Regions from separate parts of the Streptomyces sp. NPDC058045 genome, predicted to be linked through region 1. Evidence: riboswitches for the same ligand, from Rfam matches in the RefSeq annotation. Region 1 holds a riboswitch; the other holds the start of a gene.
What was found. A riboswitch is a leader RNA that binds a small molecule or an ion and turns the genes downstream of it on or off. The one in region 1 is predicted to bind cobalamin.
Positions count from the first base shown of each region.

Region 2: it holds a riboswitch for cobalamin, as region 1 does, so the genes downstream of both, ACFVST_RS03625 (CbtB-domain containing protein) here and ACFVST_RS24440 (cobalamin biosynthesis protein) in region 1, are expected to answer to the same signal.

Region 1 covers NZ_JBHVRR010000051.1:24,231-31,912, forward strand. The annotation lists gene ACFVST_RS24420 (class II aldolase/adducin family protein) at 1-335, opposite strand, end outside; gene ACFVST_RS24425 (lysozyme) at 499-1,239, shown strand; gene ACFVST_RS24430 (anion permease) at 1,446-2,747, shown strand; gene ACFVST_RS24435 (hypothetical protein) at 2,775-2,996, shown strand; cobalamin riboswitch at 3,162-3,341, shown strand; gene ACFVST_RS24440 (cobalamin biosynthesis protein) at 3,375-4,364, shown strand; gene ACFVST_RS24445 (cobyric acid synthase) at 4,361-5,932, shown strand; gene ACFVST_RS24450 (putative cobaltochelatase) at 5,929-7,682, shown strand, end outside.
Region 2 covers NZ_JBHVRR010000003.1:153,356-161,037, forward strand. The annotation lists gene thiI (tRNA uracil 4-sulfurtransferase ThiI) at 37-1,254, opposite strand; gene metE (5-methyltetrahydropteroyltriglutamate--homocysteine S-methyltransferase) at 1,305-3,623, opposite strand; gene ACFVST_RS03610 (hypothetical protein) at 3,780-3,953, shown strand; gene ACFVST_RS03615 (MalY/PatB family protein) at 3,966-5,246, shown strand; gene ACFVST_RS03620 (VOC family protein) at 5,303-5,743, shown strand; cobalamin riboswitch at 5,798-5,921, shown strand; gene ACFVST_RS03625 (CbtB-domain containing protein) at 5,957-6,178, shown strand; gene ACFVST_RS03630 (CbtA family protein) at 6,200-6,958, shown strand; gene ACFVST_RS03635 (histidine phosphatase family protein) at 6,968-7,682, opposite strand, start outside; partial or broken gene ACFVST_RS03640 (cryptochrome/photolyase family protein) at 7,605-7,682, opposite strand, start outside.

The DNA of each region.
Region 1 (7,682 bases):
ACGGCGCGGGCGTCGGTGGTGCGGTAGACCGCGAGGTGCATGGGGAGTTCGCTGGTGGGGGCGAGCCGGCCGTGGCGCACGGTGCCGTCCAGGTCGACTCCGAGGAGGTCGCCGGGGGTGAGCCGGTCGTAGGGGACGCCGGTGGGGGTGACCAGGACGGTGCCGCCGACCCGTACGGAGACATTGCCCGAGGTGCCGACGACCAGGCCGTCGGTGACGCTGCGGCGGGCGGTGGCGACCAGGTCCCGCCAGGCCTGCGCGAGTTGGGCGGCGTCCTCGGCTGGCGGGGCGGGCGGGTCGTCGGGAGTGGGCGGTCCGGGTGGGGGTGGGGTCATGGCGGGCATCCTGCCACCCGGCCGTCGGCTGCGTCATTCGGGTGAGTTCATCCAGTAATAAATCATTTTCTACGAATTATTGGTCGCGCCTCACCGGACGGCCGTCGGAGCCGTGGTTAGCCTGCGGGCGATTTGTCCCAACAGCCCATTTCCTGGGGGAAACATGGCTTTCGCTCGCCTTCCCGACCGTCGACCAGTCCGGCGGATCGCCGCGTCCGCCGTGGCCCTCGCTCTGGGCGGCCTGGCCCTCGCCGAGGTGCCCGCGGCCGCCGCGTCCAAGCCCATCGGCAATGACGTCTCCTCGTACCAGGGCAACATCAACTGGGGGTCGGTCCACGGCAAGGGAGGCCGGTTCGCCTACGTCAAGGCCACCGAGTCCACGAACTACCGCAACCCGTACTTCGCCCAGCAGTACAACGGCGCCTACAAGGCCGGGATGCTGCGCGGCGCGTACCACTTCGCGCTCCCCAACAAGAGCTCCGGCAAGACGCAGGCCGCCTACTTCGTCCGGCACGGCGGCGGCTGGTCCGCGGACGGCAAGACGCTGCCGCCCGCCCTGGACATCGAGCACAACCCGTACTCCGGCGGCTCCTGCTACGGGAAGAGCGCGGCCGGGATGGTGTCCTGGATCAAGTCCTTCAGCGACGAGGTGAACCGGCGCACCGGACGCCGGCCCGCCATCTACACCAGCACCCAGTGGTGGAACACCTGCACCGGCCACAGCCGGGCCTTCGCCGCCCAGCACCCGCTCTGGCTGGCCCGCTACGGCTCCAGTCCCGGCCCGCTGCCCGCCGGCTGGACCTTCTGGACCTTCTGGCAGTACAACGACCACGGCAAACTCCCCGGCGACCAGGACAAGTTCAACGGTTCCATGACCCAGCTCAGGCGGCTCGCCAAGGGCTGACCCGCACCACCCGCACCAGCACCGCGCCCCCTCCGCGCCCCGGCCGCGCACGGAGGGGGCGCCGTGCTGCGGCCCGCTCCCGCGCCCGCGCCGCCCTCCTCCGGCGCGCGACCGGAGTCACTCTCCGGCCCGGCCGAGTTCATCTTCCGTTCACCCAGATTGCCTACGGTCCTGATGCCAACGACGCCAAACAGAAGCCCGGGTAAATGGAACACATCACGCTTCTCCTCGGGATCGTGATCGTCACCGCTCTCGTGTTCGACTTCACGAACGGTTTCCACGACACCGCCAACGCGATGGCCACCACCATCTCCACCGGCGCACTCAAACCCAAAGCGGCCGTCGCACTCTCGGCCTCGCTGAATCTCGTCGGAGCGTTCCTGTCGGTCGAGGTCGCAAAAACGATCTCCGGCGGGATCATCGACGAAAAGGGCCTCAGAACCGAGGTCATCTTCGCGGCGCTGGTCGGCGCCATCCTGTGGAATCTCCTCACCTGGCTGCTGGGCCTGCCGTCCAGCTCCTCGCACGCCCTCTTCGGTGGGCTCATCGGTGCCGCCGTCATGTCGGCCGGCTGGTCCTCGGTGAACGGCTCCACCGTCATCACCAAGGTCCTGCTGCCCGCGGTCGCCGCTCCGCTCGTCGCGGGCCTCGCGGCGACGCTGGCCACCCGGATCACCTACCGGCTCGGCTCGCGCACCGACGAACGGCACACCGCCAAGGGGTACCGGGCCGGGCAGATCGCCTCCGCCGGGCTGGTCTCGCTGGCGCACGGCACCAACGACGCGCAGAAGACCATGGGCATCATCACCCTCGCCCTGGTCACCGGCGGCGTCCTGGCCCCGGGCTCCAACCCGCCGGTCTGGGTGATCACTTCGGCCGGTCTGGCCATCGCGCTCGGCACCTACCTCGGCGGCTGGCGCATCATCCGCACCATGGGCCGCGGGCTGACCGAGCTGGCGCCGCCACAGGGCTTCGCCGCCCAGACCAGTGCGGCCACCGCGATCCTCGCCTCCTCGCACCTCGGCTTCTCGCTCTCCACCACCCAGGTCTGCTCGGGTGCCGTGATGGGCGCGGGCCTGGGCCGCAAGGGGGGCGTGGTGCGCTGGTCCACGGCCAGCCGGATGTTCGCGGCCTGGGGGCTGACGCTGCCGGCCGCGGGTCTGGTGGGCGCCGGTGCCGAGTTCCTCACCAGCCGCGGCACCTGGGGCGTCGTCACCACCGGGGTGCTGCTGGTGGCCGGTTCCGGACTGATCTGGACGCTGTCCCGGCGCCGTCCCGTCGACCAGCACAACGTCAACGACCCGGCTGCGGACGGCGGTTCGGAGCCGGCCGAGCCGGCCGGGGTGGTCACCACCGCCATCGCCGCCGTCGCCCCGCCGCCGGTGCGCGGCGCGGTCCCCGCGGCAGCGGACACCGAGGCTGCGGAGTCGACGACGTCGGAGTCGGCGGCGGCACCCGACGGCGGGCCGACGACTCCGCCCGCGCCCGCCAAGCCGGCCACGGTGTAGGAAAGGACCCCGCATCCCATGGACTCCATCGACATCGACTGGGCGGCACTCGGCTCCGTCTTCGGCGTCAGCCTCGTCGCCACCGTGGCCCTGGTGGGCCTCTTCACCCTCGGGGTGGTGGGCCTCGCCAAGCGCGAGGAGGCCACCGCGGAAGGCGGTTCCGCGGCGCTCGCCACCACCGGCGCCTACGCCTGCTTCGCACTGTGCACGGCCGCCGTCGCCTACGGGATCTTTCTGATCGTGGCCTGATCGGGCGCGGGCGATCCGTACTCCGCGCGAGGGGCGGGGCGTACACCGGGATACCGGTGCGCGCCCCGCCCCTTCCCCGTGCTGGGGGCCGTGGTGTGGGGCCGCGCACACTCTCCCGTCCCAGGTCAACGGCAGGTTGACGGGTGTTCGGGGGCCGTGGTGGACTTCCGGGGCCAAGTACGGCGGCATGGAGAGGAAGCCGGTGCGAATCCGGCGCGGTCCCGCCACTGTCACCGGGGAGCGCTCCCCCACACCGATGTCACGGCCCCGACCCACCGGGGCTGGAAGGCCGGGGGAGCCGCGGATCCGGGAGCCAGGAGACTCTCGCCGTCGTTTCCTTCGAACCGGGGCGCGGACCCTGAGTGAGGACACGGAGCGATGCCGGGCTGCCCGCCACCCGGAACACAAGTCGCGTACGGCGCCCGGGTGTTCGCCTGTGGTGCCACCGCCGGAATGCTCGCCGACGCGGCCCTCGGCGACCCCCGCCGCGGGCACCCCGTGGCCGCCTTCGGCCGTGCCGCGGCCGCCGTGGAGCGCGCCCTGTGGAGGGACGACCGGGCCCGCGGCGCGCTGCACACCCTGGTCTGCGCGGGCGGCGCCCTCGGTGTGGCCGTACTGGCGGGCCGGGCGGTGCGCCGCTCCCCCGCCGCCGCCACCGCCCTGACCGCGGCCGCCACCTGGGCCGTGGTCGGCGGTACCACGCTGGGCCGGGAGGCTCGGGCCGTGGGCGCCGCGCTGGCCGCGGGTGAGCTCACCGCCGCCCGGGCCCGGCTGCCGCACCTCTGCGGGCGGGACCCGGAGGCGCTGGACGCCGGTCAACTCGCCCGCGCCGTGGTCGAGTCGGTCGCCGAGAACACCTCGGACGCGGTGGTCGGCGCCCTGGTGTGGGGGGCGGTGGCGGGAGTACCGGGGCTGGTCGCGTTCCGTGCCGTCAACACCCTGGACGCGATGGTGGGCCACCGCTCCCCGCGGTATCTGCGCTACGGCTGGGCCTCGGCGCGGCTGGACGACGCGGCGGGCGCGCCCGGTGCCCGGCTGACGGCGCTGCTGGCGGCGGCGCTCGGCGGTGCGCCGCGTTCCGCGCTGCGCGCCTGGCGTACCGACGCGGGCCGCCATCCCAGCCCCAACGCGGGCCCGGTGGAAGCGGCGTTCGCGGGCGCGCTCGGCGTACGGCTGGGCGGCACCCTCGCCTACGGGGGCCGGGTGGAGCACCGGCCGGTGCTGAACGCGGCCGGGCGTGCCGTACGGGTCGAGGACGTACCGCGCGCCATCCGGCTGTCGCGGCGGGTGAGTTGGGGGGCGCTGGTGGTGTGTGCGGGCGGCAGGCTGCTCGTGGAGCGGGCGGCGCGGAAGGCGGGGACGGTGTGAGCGGGAGCGGGAAGGGCCGGGGCGGCGGGCTGCTGGTGGCCGGTACCACCTCGGACGCGGGCAAGAGCGTGGTGACCGCCGGGATCTGCCGGTGGCTGGTCCGGCAGGGGGTGAAGGCCGCCCCGTTCAAGGCGCAGAACATGTCGCTGAACTCGTTCGTGACGCGGGACGGCGCGGAGATCGGGCGGGCGCAGGCCATGCAGGCGCAGGCCGCCCGGGTGGAGCCGAGCGCGCTGATGAACCCGGTGCTGCTGAAGCCGGGCGGCGACAGCAGCAGCCAGGTGGTGCTGATGGGGCGCCCGGTGGGCGAGTTGAGCGCCCGCGGCTACCACGGCGGCCGCCAGGAGGCACTCCTCGGCACCGTGCTGGACTGCCTGAGCGAGCTGCGGGGCGAGTACGACGCGGTGGTCTGCGAGGGCGCCGGTTCGCCCGCCGAGATCAATCTGCGGCGTACCGACATCGTCAACATGGGGCTGGCGCGGGCCGCCGGGCTGCCGGTGGTGGTGGTCGGGGACATCGACCGCGGCGGGGTCTTCGCCTCCTTCTTCGGCACCCTCGCCCTGCTCTCCCCCGCCGACCAGGCGCTGGTCTCCGGCTTCCTGGTGAACAAGTTCCGCGGCGATGTGACGCTGCTGGAACCGGGCCTGCGGATGCTCCAAGGGCTCACCGGGCGGCCCTCGTTGGGCGTACTGCCGTTCCGGCACGGCCTGGGGATCGACGAGGAGGACGGGCTGCGGGTGTCGCTGCGCGGCGCGGTCCGCGAGTCGGCGGTGAGCGAACCGGCCGGGGAGGACGTGCTGCGGATCGCGGTGTGCGCGGTGCCGCTGATGTCGAACTTCACCGATGTGGACGCGCTGGCCGCCGAGCCCGGTGTGGTGGTGCGCTTCGTGGACCGGCCGCCGGAACTGGCCGACGCCGACCTGGTGGTGGTGCCCGGCACCCGCGGCACGGTACGGGCGCTGCGCTGGCTCCGGGAACGCGGACTGGCCGGGGCGCTGGCCCGCCGGGCCGCCGCGGGCCGCCCCGTCCTCGGCATCTGCGGCGGCTTCCAACTGCTGGGCGAGGAGATCGAGGACGAGGTGGAGTCCCGCGCCGGCCGGGTACCGGGCCTCGGCCTGCTGCCGGTACGGGTCCGCTTCCACCGGGAGAAGACCCTGGCCCGCCCCTCGGGCACCGCCCTCGGCGAGCCGGTGCGGGGCTACGAGATCCACCACGGGGTGGCCGAGGTGCTGGGCGGCGCGCCCTTCCTCGACGGCTGCCGCAGCGGCCCGGTGTGGGGCACCCACTGGCACGGCTCGCTGGAGTCGGACGGCTTCCGGCGGGCGTTCCTGCGGGTGGTGGCCGAGACCGCGGGGCGCCGCTTCGTACCGGCGCCCGACACCTCGTTCGGGGCTTTGCGGGAGCGGCAGTTGGACCTGCTGGGCGATCTGGTGGAGGAGCACGCCGACACGGATCTGCTGTGGCGGCTGATCGAGTCCGGCCCGCCGCCCGGACTGCCCTTCGTCCCGCCCGGTGCCCCGGCCGACCCCGAGACCACCACCGACACCCCCGTGGAGGACCCCGCGTGACCATCACCCCGTATCCGTTCAGTGCGATCGTCGGTCAGGACGACCTGCGGCTCGCGCTGCTGCTGAACGCCGTCTCGCCCGCTGTGGGCGGGGTGCTGGTGCGCGGCGAGAAGGGCACCGCCAAGTCGACCGCGGCCCGCGCCCTGCCGGTGCTGCTGCCCGAGGTGCGGGTGGTGTCCGGCTGCCGCTTCTCCTGCGAGCCGGGCGCGGCCGACCCGGGCTGCCCGGACGGCCCGCACGAGTCGGCCGCCGCCCGCACCCGGCGCGCCCGCATGGTGGAGCTGCCGGTCGGCGCCTCCGAGGATCGGGTGGTGGGCGCCCTCGACATCGAGCGGGCCCTCGCCGACGGCGTCAGGACCTTCGAGCCGGGCCTGCTCGCCGACGCCCACCGCGGCATCCTCTACGTCGACGAGGTCAACCTCCTCCACGACCATGTCATCGACCTGCTGCTGGACGCCGCCGCGATGGGCTCGTCCTATGTGGAGCGGGAGGGCGTCTCGGTACGGCACGCGGCACGGTTCCTGCTGGTGGGCACGATGAACCCGGAAGAGGGCGAGCTGCGGCCGCAGTTGCTCGACCGGTTCGGCCTCACCGTGCAGGTCGCCGCCTCCCGGGAACCGGACCAGCGGGTCGAGGTGGTGCGCCGCCGCCTCGCCTACGACGACGACCCGGAGGCGTTCGCGGCGCGCTGGGCGGACGAGGAGGCGGCGCTCGGCCGCCGGGTCGCGGACGCCCGCGAGGTGCTGCCCCGGGTGCGGCTCGGGGACGCGGTACTGCGTCAGATCGCCGCGGTGTGCGCCGCGTTCGAGGTGGACGGGATGCGGGCGGACCTGGTGATGGCCCGTACCGCGACCGCGCTGGCCGCCTGGGCGGAGCGCACCGAGGTACGGGAGGAGGATGTGCGGCAGGCCGCGCTGCTGGCCCTGCCGCACCGCAGGCGCCGCAATCCGTTCGACGCGCCCGGCCTGGACGAGGAGCAGTTGGACCGCGTCCTGGACGAGTCCCGCGAGCCCGAACCGCCGGGCGGCGGCCCGGACATCCCGGACGATGACGGCCCCGGCGAAGGCCCCGACGACGACGGCCCCGACGGCGGTGGCGCTCCCCCGCCGCCCGCCGCGGACGACCCGGCCGGTCCCGGGCAGGACACCGGCTCGGACACCGGTCCGCAGGAGCACTCCGCGTCGCCGGAGGACACCACCGCACCGGAGGGCGAGGAGCCGCGGGTGCCCGCGCGGCAGCCGGCGCCCACCACCGGCGAGCAGCCGCCCGCCGCCGCCCAGGACCCGTTCCGCGCCCGCCTGTTGACGGTTCCCGGGCTCGGCGAGGGCGCCGCGGGCCGACGCTCCCGGGCCCGTACCGAGCACGGCCGCACCGTCGGCGCCGACCGGCCGCAAGGTTCCCTGACCCGGCTGCATCTGGCGGCGACGGTACGGGCCGCCGCCCCGCACCAGCGGGCCCGGGGCCGCACCGGGCCGGGGCTGCTGCTGCACCGCGACGATCTGCGGCAGGCGCGGCGGGAGGGCCGCGAGGGCAATCTGGTGCTGTTCGCGGTGGACGCCTCCGGTTCGATGGCGGCCCGGAAGCGAATGGGCGCGGTCAAGGGCGCGGTGCTGTCCCTGCTGCTGGACGCCTACCAGCGGCGGGACAAGGTGGGCCTGGTGACGTTCCGCGGCACCGGGGCCGAGGTCGCGCTGCCGCCCACGTCCTCGGTGGACGCGGCCGCGGCCCGGCTGGCGGAGCTGCCCACCGG
Region 2 (7,682 bases), on a different contig from region 1:
GCACACGGAAAAGGGAGATTTATTAGGTGCAATTTATTAGGCCGGTTCTCCGGCGGTTTCCTCGGCGCCCGGTGTCATCACCTGGGTGTGTTCCAGGAGGGCGGCCACCAACTCGTCCAGATCGAGGCGCTTCTCGACCGCCGCCAGTTCGGGCAGACGGGCCCGGAGGCTGACGCGGGGCGGCGCGAGCAACTGGCAGCAGTCCTCGTCGGGCAGTACCGAGATGCCGGCGGTGCCGATGGTGCGGGCCTCGTCGATGATCTCCTGCTTGTCCCAGCCGATCAGCGGACGCAGCACGGGGAGCGCCGCCGCCTCGTCCACCGCCGCGAGATTCGCCAGGGTCTGACTGGCGACCTGGCCGAGGCTGTCCCCGGTCACCAGCGCCTCGCCGCCGTCCCGGGCCGCCAGCACGGAGGCCGTACGGACCATCAGCCTGCGCTGCGCCACCACTTGAAGCCGGCCGGCCCCGGCGACGGAGAGCTGCCTCTGCGCCTTGCCGAGGGCGATCACCTGCAACCGCCCCGGCGGCTGGTACCGGTTGAGTTCCCGCGCCAGTGCGTACGCCTTGTAGACGGAGGACGGGTTGGCGTATGGGGCGCCGCTGAAGTGCACGAAGTCGCAGGCGAGTCCGCGGCGCATGGCGTGGTGGGCGGCGACGGGCGAGTCATAGCCACCGGAGAGCAGCACCAGGGCGCGGCCGCTGGAGCCGACCGGGAGACCGGTGAGGCCCGGCAGGCGCCGCCAGGACAGATGGGTCTCCCCGCGGTCCACGGCGATCGAGAGCCGGACGTCCGGACGCTTGAGGCTGACCGTCAGTTGGGGCAGCGCATCCTTGATCCTGGCCCCCACATACCGGTCCACACCGGAGGAGTTGAGCGGGAACCGCTTGTCCCTCCGGCGGGTGCGTACGGCGAAACTGCGGACCTCGTCGCGGTCGCTCTCCGATTCCAGGCGGCGCAGTGCCGCGATGGCGTGGTGGGTGATCTCGTCCAGGGTGCTGGGGATGCGGATCGCCGGTTCGACATGGGTGAAGCCGATGACGCGGCGGGCCCGTTCCACCAACTCCTCGACGGGCGCGTCACCGCCGAGGACGGTGACGCTCTGCACCGGCTTGATCCAGGTGGAGCCCTCGACACCGCGCAGCGCGACGCGGAGGTTGTCGTGCAGGCGCTCGGTGAACCGGTGGCGGTTGCGGCCCTTGAGGAAGACCTCGCCGTGCTTGAGCAGCACACAGGGCTGTCCGGGCGTGTCCATCGTCAGGTCCTTCGGGGTGCGGGGGTCCGGGACAGAGGGTAACCGGCCGGTCAGCCGGTGCCCAGCTCACGCCGGACGATGCGGGCGGCGGCCACCAGATGCTCCAGGGAGGCGCGGGTCTCCGGCCAGCCGCGGGTCTTCAGCCCGCAGTCCGGATTGACCCAGAGCCGCTCGGCGGGGATGGCCCCGAGCCCGGTACGCAGCAGCTCGGCGGCCTCCGCCGCGCTGGGGACGCGGGGGGAGTGGATGTCGTACACGCCGGGGCCCGCCTCCCGGGGGTAGCCGTGGGCGGCCAGCTCGTGGGCGATCCGCATACGGGAGCGGGCGGCTTCGAGGCTGATGACATCGGCGTCGAGGTCGTCGATGGCCTGCACGATGTCGCCGAACTCGGCGTAGCACATATGAGTGTGGATCTGGGTGTCCGGACGCACCCCGCCGGTGGTGAGGCGGAACGCCTCGGTGGCCCACGCCAGATACGCGGGCCGGTCCGCGGCCCGCAGCGGAAGAGTCTCGCGCAGTGCGGGCTCGTCTACCTGGATCACCGAAGTGCCGTTCGCCTCAAGGTCGTTCACCTCGTCGCGGAGGGCGAGCGCCAGTTGCCGGGCGGTGTCGCCGAGCGGCTGGTCGTCGCGGACGAAGGACCAGGCGAGCATGGTGACCGGGCCGGTGAGCATTCCCTTCACGGGCCGGCCGGTGAGCGACTGGGCGTACGCGGTCCAGCGCACCGTCATCGGCCCGGGCCGGGAGATGTCGCCCGCGAGGACCGGCGGGCGGACATAGCGGGTGCCGTAGGACTGGACCCAGCCGTGCCGGGTGGCGAGGTAGCCGGTGAGCTGCTCGGCGAAGTACTGCACCATGTCGTTGCGTTCGGGTTCGCCGTGCACCAGGACGTCCAGGCCCGCCTTCTCCTGGAAGGCGACCACCTCGCGGATCTCACCGCGGACGCGTTCCTCGTAGCCCTCGGTGCCGAGCCGCCCGGCGCGCAGATCGGCGCGGGCGGTGCGCAGTGCGGTGGTCTGCGGGAAGGAGCCGATGGTGGTGGTCGGCAGCAGCGGCAGCCCGAGGCGCGCCCGCTGCGCCGGGGCCCGCTCGGTGTACGGCTGGGAGCGGTGGGTGTCCGCCTCGGTGACGGCCGCGGCGCGGGCGCGTACCGCGGAGTCGCGGGTGAGGGGGGAGGTGGCGCGGGCGCCCAACACGGCGCGGTTCACGGCGAGTTCAGCGGTGATGGCTTCGGTGCCGCGGGCAAGTCCCTTGGCGAGGGTGGCGAGTTCGGCGGTCTTCTGGCGGGCGAAGGCGAGCCACCGCAGGAGCTGCGGGTCGAAGTCCCGCTCCAGGGCGGTGTCCAGCGGGACATGCAGCAGCGAGCAGGAGGCCGCGACATCGACCCGGTCGGCGAGGCCCAGCAGGGCGCCGAGGGTGGTGAGGGACTTCTCCAGGTCGTCGGCCCAGATGTTGCGGCCGTCGACGACACCGGCGACCAGGCGCTTGCCGGGCAGGCCACCGACCGCGGCGAGTGCGTCCAGCCGGGCGGCGGCGGGCCCGGTGAAGTCCAGCGCCAGACCCTCGACCGGCGCCTCGGCGAGTACCGGCAGGGCGTCACCGAGGCGGTCGAAGTAGGTGGCGACGAGCAGGCTGGGGCGGTCGGTGCGGGCGCCGAGATCGCGGTAGGCGCGGGCGGTGGCGTTCAGCTCGGCCGGGGTGCGGTCCTGCACCAGCGCCGGTTCGTCGAGCTGCGCCCACTCGGCCCCGGCAGCCCGCAGATCGGCCAGGACCTCCGCGTACACCGGGAGCAGCCGGTCCAGCAGGGTGAGCGGATCGAAGTCGGCGGGCACCCCGGGCGCGGGCTTCGCCAGCAGCAGATAGGTGACCGGGCCGACCAGCACGGGCCGGGCGGTGAGACCGAGGGCACGGGCCTCCGCGAACTCGCCCACCTGCTTGCCGGAGTCCGCCGCGAAGACCGTGTCCGGCCCCAACTCCGGTACCAGATAGTGGTAGTTGGTGTCGAACCACTTGGTCATCTCCAGCGGTGCGACGTCCTGGGTGCCGCGGGCCATCGCGAAGTAGCCGTCCAGCGGGTCGGCGGCGACAGCCGCGCGGTGCCGCTCGGGGATCGCGCCCACCATCACGGTGGTGTCCAGCACATGGTCGTAGTACGAGAAGTCGCCGGTGGGGACCTCGTCGATGCCGGACTCGGCCAGCTCCAGCCAGTTGCCGCGGCGCAGTCCGGCGGCGGTGGCGCGGAGGGCACCGGCGCCGGTACGGCCCCTCCAGTAGCCCTCGATCGCCTTCTTGAGCTCCCGGTTCAGCCCCTGGCGGGGGTAGCCGTACACGGTGGCCCGTGCTGCCGCGGCTGCGGTCTCGGTGGTCACGGAGTGCTCCTCCGAGAGACTCCCTCTTACGACGCCCCGCCCGGCAGACGGGGCGAACCAACTGCACACACCAGCCTACGGTCCGGCGCCCGCGGAGCGCCAACAGCGCCCGCGGCACGGACACCGCCCGCCCGAGCCGCCGGAGCGGGACGCACGATGCGGGGGAACCGTGGCGGCGGGCCCGGGGTGCGGCTCGCCCCGGCCGTCGAACTCCATCTGCTGCCCCTGCTACGGGACTTGGGCCGGCTCGGCCCGTCCGCCGCCGCCGGAGAGGTACCGTCCCACGGGGCGATCACCCCCTACCGTGAGGCCCGGGGCGCGCCGGGGTGAGGAGGATCACGTATGACTGAGGGCAGGAGCGACGGCACGGGTGGGGACCCGCACCGGTCACCGCGGGAGGGGGGCCGTACCGATCCGCTCGTCCGGCTGTCCCTGGAGCAGTTGCGGCAGCGCAGCAGTACGAAGTGGCGGGCGCACCCGGCGGACGTGCTCCCGCTGTGGGTGGCGGAGATGGACGTCCCGCTGGCGCCCGCTGTCGCCGAGACCCTGCACCGGGCCGTCGAGTTGGGCGACACCGGGTACCCGCACGGCACCGCCTACGCCGAGGCGCTCGCCGGGTTCGCCGCGACGCGCTGGGGGTGGGACGGGCTGCGGGTGGAGCACACCACCGTCGTGCCCGATGTGATGCTGGGCGCCGTCGAGATCCTCCGCCTGATCACCGGCCCGGGCGACACGGTCGTGGTGTGCTCGCCCGTGTACCCGCCGTTCTACGCGTTCGTGGAGCACTCGGGCCGCAAGATCGTCGAGGCCCGCCTCGGCCCGGATCTGCGGATCGACCTCGACAACCTGGAGCGGGCGTTCCGCCTGGCGCGGCAGCGGGGGCGGCGGGCGGCGCTGCTGCTGAGCAACCCGCACAATCCGACCGGCGCGGTGCACACCCGCGCGGAGCTGGAGGCGGTCGCGGCGCTCGCCCGCGAGCACGGTGTGCGGGTCGTCGCCGACGAGATCCACGCCCCGCTGGTGCTGCCCGGCGCCTTCTTCACACCGTTCCTCAGCGTGCCAGGCGCGGAGAACGGCTTCGCGCTGACCTCCGCGTCCAAGGCGTGGAACCTGGCCGGTCTCAAGGCCGCCGTGGCCATGGCCGGGACCGAGGCGGCGGCCGATCTCCGCCGGATGCCGGAAGAGGTCAGCCACGGGCCGAGCCACTTCGGCATCCTCGCCCACACCGCCGCCCTCCGCGACGGGACCGACTGGCTGGACGACGTCCTGCGCGGGCTCGACGCCAACCGGACCCTGCTGGGCGAGCTGGTCGCCGAACACCTCCCCGGGGTGAAGTATCTGCCGCCGCAAGGCACTTACCTCGCCTGGCTGGACTGCACCCACCTCGGACTCCACGACGACCGGCCGTCCGAAGGCCCCGGGACCGTCGGCGAACTGGCCGGACCGGCGCGGGTGTTCCTGGACGAGGCGCGCGTCGCCCTCAGCTCCGGGCACATCTTCGGCACCGGCGGCGCGGGCTGCGTTCGGCTCAACTTCGCCACCTCACCGGCGATCCTGCGGGAGGCGCTGGCACGGATGGGCCGGGCACTCGACGGCCTCGGGCCGGGCGCCATCCACTCCTGAGACCCCCGCGGACCACCCGATCCCCACCTGTTGCGTACGAGAGGGAGACACCCGGTATGGCGATCCAGCGGATGGACAACGTCCTCATCGTCGTCGACGACCTGGACTCGGTCGTCGACTTCTTCGTCGAGGCGGGCATGGAGCTGGAGGGGCGGAGTGCCGTCGAGGGGCGCTGGGTCGACCGTGTCATCGGGATCGACGGTGCCCGGCAGGAGGTGGCGATGCTGCGCGTCCCGGACGGCCCCGGCCGTATCGAGCTGGCGAAGTTCCACACCCCTCGGGCGATCACTCCCGAGCCCGCCGAGGCTCCGATGAACACACTCGGTCTGCGCCGGGTGATGTTCGCCGTCGACGACATCGAGGACACCGTCGCCCGACTACGTGCCCTCGGTGCCCAACTGGTCGGCGAGATCGCCCGGTTCGAGGACTTCTACCTGCTCTGCTACGTCCGCGGCCCCGAGAACATCGTCCTCGGACTGGCCCAGCGACTCACCTGACCCACCCACCGACCAGGGGGCGGTCTTGGCCGCGGCGGAGGCACACGGTAACTTCAGTACGTTGTTGACGACGGTACGACGGAAGCCGGTGGAAGTCCGGCACGGTCGCGCCACTGTGAGCGGGCGGTCCTGGGACCGTGCGTGAGTCAGACCCGTGGCCGTCGTCCTGTGCACCACCGAGACGGGACGCGAACTCCCGAAGGAGGCTCCGCCATGGCGCAGCACGTCGCCCAGCCGACCGCCACCACCCCCGCCATACCGGCCAAACTGCCGCTGAAGGACATCGCCCCCTGGGCGGCCTTCTTCGGTGTGCTGATGCTGGTCCTGCTGTACTTCGTCGGCGCCGAGCAGGGCGCCACCTCCGTGTTCAGCGGCGCGGGGGTCCATGAGTGGGTGCACGACGCCCGCCATCTGCTCGGCTTCCCCTGCCACTGACCAGAGGGACGCCGCCCGCTCATGAACTCAACAACCGTACGCAACCTGCTCGTTCGGGGAATGCTCGCCGGTCTGGCCGCCGGCGTGCTCGCCCTGATCGTCGCCTACTGGCTCGGCGAACCCCATGTCGACGCCGCCATCGGCTTCGAGGAGGCCGCCCACGCCGGGCACTCGCACGGCGACGACGGCGAACTCGTCTCCCGCAGCCTCCAGTCCACCGCCGGCCTGGCCACCGGAATCCTGGTCTACGGGATCGCGTTCGGCGGTATCGCCGCCCTCGCCTACAGCTTCGCCCTCGGCCGGGTGGGCCGCTTCAGCCCCCGCGCCACCGCGCTGCTGCTGTCGTCCTGCGCACTCCTCGCCGTGTACGTCGTGCCGTTCCTCAAGTACCCCGCCAACCCGCCCGCGGTGGGCGGCGAGGACACCATCGGCAAGCGGACCACCCTGTATCTGCTGATGATGGTGCTGAGCGTGCTGCTCGCCGTCGCGGCCACCATCGCCGGGAAGCGGCTCGCGCCCCGGCTCGGCGGCTGGTGGGCGACGGTGGCGGCGCTCCTCGGTTTCGCCGTGGTCATCGGTGTGGCCTACGAGTTCCTGCCGGTGGTCAACGAGGTCCCGGAGCACTTCCCGGCCGACCTGCTGTGGCGCTTCCGCCTCTCCGCGCTCACCATGCAGCTTGTGCTCTGGGGCGGATTCGGCCTGCTCTTCGGGGAGTTGGCGCAGCGCCTGCTGCAACCGGAGGACACCGAGGCAAGGGAGCCGGTACCGGCCGGGCAGTGACGGGCATCGTCATACGAGGGGGCGGCCCAGGCGGAGGTTCCAGCGGCCGTCCCGCCCGCTCAACTCGGTGACGGTCAGCGGCGGTACGTCGAACCGCCAGAAGGAGGTGAGCGGGGCGCCCGTCGCCAGAACCGCCGCGGCCCGCACCACCTCCGCTTCCACCACGGCCACCCACCGTCCCGTACCACCCTCGGCCACCCCGTCCAGCCAACCGCCGACCCGTGCGCACACCCCGGACACCGACTCCCCACCGGGCGCCGCCGACTCCGGATCGGTCAGCCAGCGGGACAGCAACTCCGGTTCCGTGGCGGCGACTTCGTCCAGGGTCCGGCCCTGCCACCGGCCCGCGTCAAGACCGGCCGGCGCACCGCCACCGTGCTCGGCGCGGAGCCCCAGGGCGGTCGCGGTCCGCGCACACCGCACACTCGGCGAGTGCACCGCGCGGGCGTCCCCGGGCAGTGCTCCGGCCGCCGACTTGGCCTGCGCGGCGCCCTGTTCGTCCAGCGGATCCCCGTCGTCGAAGACACCCCGTCGCAGCGAGCGGGTCATGGCGGGGGAGACGAGCAGGAGACGGACGGACACGGCACTCCTCGGACGGACACGGGACAGTGGGAGCCTTGAGCCTGCCATGGCGCGGGCGGAACACTCATCCGCGCCCCTGGTGGAAGCGTTCCAGCCCCTCGGCGAGGTCGACCACCGGTTCCGGATAGTCCAGCCGGGCGCG